DNA from 2 places in the Geodermatophilus sp. SYSU D00766 genome. Region 2 is predicted to be linked to the other one. Evidence: riboswitches for the same ligand, from Rfam matches in the RefSeq annotation. Region 2 holds a riboswitch; the other holds the start of a gene.

Region 1 (3,667 bases), on a different contig from region 2:
CGCAGGTGGACACCTACGTGGACTGGGCCGAGACCGAGGTCATGGTCCTGCGGCGGGAGAACGACCACCTCCTCAGCCGCTACGCCGCCTGCTCGACCGAGCTGCAGAACGCCCGGCGCCGGCTCGCGGCGCTGGTCCGCGAGCGGCAGTCGCTGCCCGGGCCGGAGGAGGCCAGGGCCCTGGTGGCCCGGGCCGAGCAGGAGGCCGCCGCGGTCACCTCGACCGCCGAGGAGGAGGCCCGGCGGCTGCTCGCCGAGGCCCGCACCGAGGCCGAGGCGCGGCTCCGCGGGGTCGCCGAGATGCGCGAGGCGGTCATCGCGCTGCGCCAGCAGACCCGCAGCGAGGCCGCGGCCGTGCTCGAGGCGGCCCGCCGCCAGGCGGCGGAGGTGGGCCGGGCAGCGGCCGAGGAGCGCGCCCGGCTCGACCGCGCGGCCGCCGAGGCGCGCGAGCAGCGGGACCGGGAGGCCGCCGAGGTGCGCGCCCGGGCCGACGCCGAGGCGCTCGAGCGCCGGCTGGCCGCCGAGGCCGAGCTCGCGCCGCTGCGCGACGAGCGCGACCAGGCCCGCGAGTGGCTGCTCGGGCTGACCGGCCAGATCGACCGGGCCCTCGCGGTCGTCGCCGGGGCGCTGCCCGAGGACGTCCCCGTCCTCGCCGAGCGCCGGGGGACCGCCGGAGTGCCGGACGGTCGCGACCCGGTCGCCGTCGGTGATGCGTCGCAGCTCACGATGCTGCACGGGGCCGGCCGGCCCGAGGTCGCCGCGGCCTCCTGACCGGCTCGCTGAGCAGGGCGGACGCCGGCCGCGGGGTCGGCGTCCGTCCCGCCTGCACCCCACCTGTCCCGCCCGTCCCTCCGGTCCCCGTGTTGTCACGGACCGGTAACGGCCTCTACCGTGGCGGGCGTCCGGTTGGTCGTCCCTCCCCGTCCGGGGAACCTGGCCGGACGCCGCCGAGTCGTGTCCGTCCCCGCGGACGCGAGCCGGGGACCCACCGCAGTGCCGGGGTGAATCGCACCCGGCGAGCTCCGCTCGCCGGCGCGTAGGGCTGCTTCCCGCCCGAACCCGTCAGCTAACTCGGTAGGCGGCTCACGGAAGGAACGGAGTCTCCGCATGCCCCGCCTCCGGGCCCCCGTGGCCCGCAGGTGCAGCCGCCGGCGCGCGCAGCGTGCCCTCGCGTCCTCCTGACGCCGGCTCGACCCTGCCCTGCCGCGCCCGGCACCGCCGGAGCCGCCGGAGACCCGCACTCCGCCAGACCCCGTAGACCGCGACCGCGTGTGCGCGCCCACGCCCCGGGCCGCCGCGTGCTCTCTCCCCCCGGAGTTCCCACCCTCATGCCCCGTAACCGCCACACCGCCTCCGACACGCCGGAGACCCTCGAGGCCGCCGCCGTCGAGGTCACCGACGTCGACGAGGCCCCCGCCCGCCGCCGCGGCCTGCTCGGCTCCCGCCGTCCGGCGCTGCTGCTCGGCACCGCCACCGCCGGCGCCCTGCTCGTCGGCGTCCTGACCGCCACCGGTACCGGCGGCAGCGCCGACACCGGGACCGACACCGCGAGCGCCTCCGTGGGCGTCGCCGAGGCGCTGGGCATCCCGCCGCAGTCCGAGGACGAGGACGCGGCCACCACCAGCGCCATCGGGGACGACACCCTCGCCTCCCTCGAGGACCTCGCCGCCTCGCGCAACCAGCGCACCGCGGTCGACGCCGCCGCCGTCGAGGCCCAGGCCGCCGCCGAGCAGGCTGCCGCAGAGCAGGCCGCCGCCGAGGAGGCCGCCCGCGTCGCCGCCGAGGAGGAGGCCGCCCGCGCCGCCGCCGAGGCCCAGGCCGCCGCCGAGGCCCAGGCCGCTGCCGAGGCTGCCGCGGCCGAGCAGGCCGCCGCCGAGCAGGCTGCTGCCGAGCAGGCCGCTGCCGCCGCGCCGGCCGCCGCGGCCACCGAGGCGCCGGCCGCCAGCAGCAGCGGCTCGAGCACCGCCAAGAGCGGGTCGTTCAAGGACTACGCGCTCAGCCTCGTCGGCGCCGAGCAGTTCTCCTGCCTGGAGAAGCTGTGGGGCAAGGAGAGCGGCTGGAACCCCACCGCGCAGAACCCCACCAGCACCGCCTACGGCATCGCGCAGTTCCTCGACTCCACCTGGGCCAGCACCGGCATCGCCAAGACCTCCGACGGTTACCTGCAGATCGACGCCGGCCTGATCTACATCAACGACCGCTACGGCTCGCCGTGCGAGGCCTGGGCCCACTCGCAGGCCACCGGCTGGTACTAGAAGGACCCGCTGCCCCCCACACCTCGCTCCGCTCGGCGGGGGCCCCTGCACCGGGGCCGTTCCAGCACGTCACCCAGGGGGGCCGTTCCGGTACGTCACTGAGGGAGGGCCGGTGACCAGGGTGGTGCCCGCGGCGTTCGTCCGCGCGCACACCCAGGTCCGCCGGCCCTCCCTCGTCCCGGAGGTGCGGCTGCACGTCGCCGACGACGTCGTCGCGCTGTGGGAGGCCATGGAGGACGCCGGCGGGGCCGGTGAGGACCCGCCGTTCTGGGCCGCGGCCTGGCCCGGCGGGCAGGCGCTGGCCCGGGCCGTGCTCGACGGCGCCGTCCCGGTGGCCGGCCGCCGCGTCCTCGACCTCGGGTCGGGCAGCGGGCTGGTCGCCGTCGCCGCCGTCCTCGCCGGTGCCCGGCACGTGCTGGCCAGCGACGTCGACCCGTTCTCCCGGACGGCGGTCGCGGTCAACGCGGTCCTCAACGGCGTCACCGGGATCAGCGTCATCGGCGACGTCCTGCACCGCGAGCCCCCCGACGTCGACCTCGTCCTGGCCGGGGACGTCTGCTACGACCGCGTGATGACCGAGCGGGTGCTGCCCTTCCTCGACCGGGCCCGCGCCCGCGGCAGCGCCGTCCTCGTCGGCGACCCGGGCCGGCCCTACCTGCCGCACGAGCGGCTCGAGCCGGTCACCGTCCTCGACGTGCCCGAGACCGAGGGCCCGGGCCTGCGCCGCACCACGGTGTGGCGGCTGCCCTGAGCGCCCCCGGGCACCGAGCCGCGCTCGGTAGGGTCGCCGCCGTGGCCGCACCGCTCCCCGTCCCGCCCGGCGGCAGCCGCGGACGCCGCGCCCGCCGCCCCTCCGGCGACGACCGCGAGCGGGCCATCCTCACCACCGCCGAGGAGCTGCTCGGGCAGCGTCCGCTGGCCGACATCTCCGTCGACGACCTCGCGCGGGGAGCGGGCATCTCCCGGCCGACCTTCTACTTCTACTTCCCGTCCAAGGACGCCGTCGTGCTCGCGCTGCTCGACCGGGTGGTCGAGGAGGCGCGCGCCTCCCGGGCCGCGGCGCTGCGGCGGGCCGGCGACGACGTCCGCGCCGGCTGGCGGGGCGCGCTCGAGGCGGTCCGCGACACCTTCCTCGCCCACCGCGCGCTCACCACCGCGGCGGCGTCCCTGCTGGCCACCAGCGCCGAGGTGCGCGCGCTGTGGTCGCAGGTGATGGAGCAGTTCGTCGCCGAGACCGCCGCCGCCATCGAGGCCGAGCGGGCCCGGGGCGCCGCCCCGCCCGGGCCGCCCGCCCGCGACCTCGCCGTCGCACTGAACTGGATGGACGAGCGGGTCATCCACGCGACCGCCACCGGGACGACGCCCGCGCTGGCCGAGGACGACCTGCTCGACGTGCTGCTCACCGTGTGGCTG
Region 2 (3,667 bases):
CGGTGGACCGCGCGCGGGGGGCGCATGCCCAGGTCGGTGAGGATCCGCCCGGCCCGGCGCCGGCGCTCGCAGGCGCGCTCGCGCAGCAGGGCGCCGAGCGCGGCGTTGACCGACCGGTCCGCGCGGCGCTCGAGGAACTCCGCCGTCGCGAGGTGGGTCGCCGCCCGCCGCAGTGCCTCCACGTGCTCGCGCCGCTCGTGCGGTCGACGGTCCGCCGCACCCCCGCCGGTCCTCGTGGTGGTCGTCGTGGTCTCGGTCATGCGCTCCTCGCCCCCTCGGTGGTCCCCGCACCCATGAGGACGCCGCGAGGACGCCGGCATGACGCGGACCGCGGGAAGCACCCCCGGACGCACCACGCCCCCCGGCCCGGACGCGGGACGGGGGGCGTGCGGAGCGGAGTGGGTCAGTAGGCGCGGCCGCTCGTCCCGCCCTTCTTGTTCTTGCTCTGGTAGTCGCGGATGAACTGCTTGATCTTGGCCTGGTTCTGCGGCTTCTGGAGCTCCTGCACCACCTTGGCGGCGACACCCGAAGCCACGAGCTTCCTCAACATCCCCACGGGGTCCTCCTCATGTCGGTTGCCTGTCGGGTGCCCCGTCAACGTGCGGTGCAACCCTGGGGATCCCGGCGGCTGCGCTCCCCGCGCGTGGCGGGCCGTTGACGGCGTGTGCGGACGCACCGCCACGTCCTTTCTCGTCCCGCCCGGCGTGTCGGCGACGGCGCGTCGCCGGGAGGACGGCGGCGGCACGTGCATCCGTGCAGGTCGGAGCCGGTGTCCCGCCGTGCGGCCGGTGTCAAGTCCCGGGAGCCGGTCCGGGCGTGGCGGGCCCCCGGTCCGGTTGAGGGGCCTGGGACCCCTCCCTACCGTCGTCGCGGTCCGGCCAGGGTCCTCCGTCACGCCCTGTGTGACACCCGCCGGACACGCCGAACCGGGCACCGGCACGAGAGCCGGTACCCGGGCCGGGGACCCACCGCAGTCCTGGGGTGGAGCGCGATCCGTCGCGCCGGGCGACTCCCCCGTCCGAACCCGTCAGCTAACCCGGTAGGCGGCCGTGGAGAACAGGAGAACCGTCGTCGATGACGACTGCACGCACGTCCACCACCCGCCGCTCGTTCCGCGGCATCGCCGTCGCCGCCATCGCCGGAGCCGGCATCGTCCTCTCACCTCTCCCGGCCTCGGCGAACTCGGGTGGTGGTGGGACGGCGACCGCGACCGTGGCCGCCGCGCCGGCGGTCGCCCCCAACGCCGCGGCCCAGGTCGCCGTGGACACCGCGCTCGCCCAGGTCGGTGACCCCTACGTCTACGGCGCCACCGGCCCGAACGCCTTCGACTGCTCGGGCCTGACCAGCTACTCCTACGCGGCGGCCGGGATCTCGATCCCGCGCACCTCGAAGCTCCAGTCGACCTTCGGCACCGCGGTGGCCAAGTCCGACCTGCAGCCGGGTGACCTGGTCTTCTTCTACAGCCCGGTGTCGCACGTGGGCATGTACATCGGCAACGGCCAGATGGTCCACGCCTCGACCGCCGGCAAGCCGGTCGCCGTCGTCGACCTGGACTCGATGCCGAGCTACGCGGGCGCCCGCCGCGTCGCCTGACGCACCTCAGGCAGGGTGCCCCGGCCGGCCTCCCCGGCCGGGGCACCCTGGTCGCCGTGGACGACGAGGACGGCCCGCGATGGCCCCGCCGCGCCGGCTCCGGCCCGGTCGTGGCGGTGGGCAAGCTGGTCGCCGACCAGATGCTCGAGCTCAGTGAGCCGCTGCGGGCGGGGAGTCAGCAGCGGGTGGTGCGGACGACGACGGCGGGCGGGGCGCCGGCCAACGTCACGGCGACCCTGACCCGGCTCGGCACCCCGGCGCGGCTGGCCGGGTGGGCCGGGGCGGACCCGCTCACCGACACGCTGCTCGCCGGCCTGGCCGCGCGGGGCGTGCAGACGGCGGTGGTCCGCCGCGGCCGGGCGCCGCTGTCGACGGTCCTCGTCCACCCCGACGGCGAGCGGACGCCGCTCACCGACCGGGGTGAGGGCGGCCTGACACCGGACGACGTCCGCGCCGGGTGGCTCGCCGACGCCGCCGTCGTCCACCTGGACGGCTACGACCTGCTGCGCTTCCCGGACGCGCTGGTGGCCGTCGCCTCCCTCGCGCGCGACGCCGGCGTGCCGGTGAGCGTCGACATCGCGGCCGCGGCGCGGATCGAGCGGCACGGGGTCGCGGCCTACCGCGGGCTGCTCGCCGGGCTGCGGGCGGACCTGCTGTTCTGCAACGCCGCCGAGGCCGCGGTGCTGGGGCTGCTCGGCGGCCTGCCCGCGGAGGTGCCGCCGCTGGTCGTGGTGCACGCCGGCGCACACCCCACCCGCGTACTCACGCGGGCGGGTACGTGGCAGGTGCCGGTGGCGCCGCTGCCCGAGGGGCGGCTGCGCGACACGACCGGCTGCGGGGACGCCCTCGCCGCCGGGGTGCTGGCCGGGTGGCGAGGCGGGGCGCCGGTGCTGGACGCGGTCCGGACCGGGCACGAGGCGGCCGCGGTGGTCGCCGGTGTGCTCGGCGGCCAGCCGCCGCCACGTCCGTCGTGAACTTGGCTTTGACCTGCGGTTTCGTCTTGAGCAGCGCTTCAGTTGACGGTAGGCTTCGATCATGTGTTCGAGCGATCCCGCCGGCGGTGACTCGCTCGACGACGTCGCCGCGCTGGTTGCTGAGCGGAACCGGATCGACGCCGCACTGGCCCGCCGGGTGCGGGCGGCGGAGCTGTCCCAGGCGCCCGAACGCGACGGGCTGAAGTCGATGACGTCATGGCTGTGTGGGCACTGCCGACTCTCGCTGGCGGCCGCTACCCGGTTGGTGCGCAACGGGCGGGCGCTGGAGCACCTGCCCGCCCTGGCCGAGGCGCACGAAGCAGGCTGGGTGACCGCCGAGCAGGTCACCGAGGCAGCTCGGGTCGTCACTCCCGAGCGGCTGGCCGCTGCGACCGCGCGGGGCGTCGACCTGGGTGCGATCGACGCGGCACTGACGCAGGTGGCCCTCGACTGCGACCACCGCGACCTGGCCGGCGTGGTGCAGCGGTATCTCGACGCGCTGGATCCCGACGGTCCCGAGCCGGATCCGACCGAGGACCGGTCGCTGACGGTGGCCAAGCACGCCGACGGATCCCTGAGCGGCCGCTTCCACCTCGACGCGGTCGGTGGGGAGAAGCTGCAGGCGGCGCTGGAGGCGCACGTGCAAGCCGACCGGCCCGCCGGCGACCAGCGCACCCGCGCACAGCGGCAAGGTGACGCGCTGGTGCAGCTGTGCGACAACGCCCTGGGCTCCGGTGCATTGCCGGTGCTGCGGACGGTCAAGCCACACGTGGCCGTGCGGGTCGACCTCGACGACCTGGCCGACCCGGCGGCCGGCGCAGGCAGTGCCCCCATGGGGTTCGGCGCGGTCATCTCCGCCGCTCGGGCCCGCTGGCTGGCCTGCGACGGCCAGGTCACCCGCATCGTCATCGGCCCGGAAGGCCAGCCGCTCGACGTCGGCCGCACCAAGCGGGTGGTCACCCCGGCCATCCGCAAGGCCGTCGAACTCCGCGACGGCGGCTGCGTCTTCGCCGGCTGTGACGCGCCGACCCACTGGGCCGACGTGCACCACCTGGTGCACTGGATCGACGGTGGCGAGACCTCACTCGACAACTCCGCGT

What was found. Region 2 has a riboswitch for cyclic di-AMP ahead of ACI8AD_RS23440 (C40 family peptidase). Riboswitches for the same ligand answer to the same signal wherever they lie in the genome.
Region 1: another riboswitch for cyclic di-AMP. It lies ahead of ACI8AD_RS12110 (aggregation-promoting factor C-terminal-like domain-containing protein); the one in region 2 lies ahead of ACI8AD_RS23440 (C40 family peptidase).

The regions. Positions count from the first base shown of each region.
Region 1 is NZ_JBJGYI010000013.1:43,459-47,125, reverse strand. Features, by position in the region: gene ACI8AD_RS12115 (DivIVA domain-containing protein) at 1-770, shown strand, start outside; cyclic di-AMP (ydaO/yuaA leader) riboswitch at 935-1,096, shown strand; gene ACI8AD_RS12110 (aggregation-promoting factor C-terminal-like domain-containing protein) at 1,328-2,254, shown strand; gene ACI8AD_RS12105 (class I SAM-dependent methyltransferase) at 2,367-3,005, shown strand; gene ACI8AD_RS12100 (TetR/AcrR family transcriptional regulator) at 3,047-3,667, shown strand, end outside.
Region 2 is NZ_JBJGYI010000055.1:15,265-18,931, reverse strand. Features, by position in the region: gene ACI8AD_RS23450 (hypothetical protein) at 1-260, opposite strand, end outside; gene ACI8AD_RS23445 (hypothetical protein) at 404-556, opposite strand; cyclic di-AMP (ydaO/yuaA leader) riboswitch at 910-1,062, shown strand; gene ACI8AD_RS23440 (C40 family peptidase) at 1,075-1,593, shown strand; gene ACI8AD_RS23435 (carbohydrate kinase family protein) at 1,650-2,567, shown strand; gene ACI8AD_RS23430 (DUF222 domain-containing protein) at 2,629-3,667, shown strand, end outside.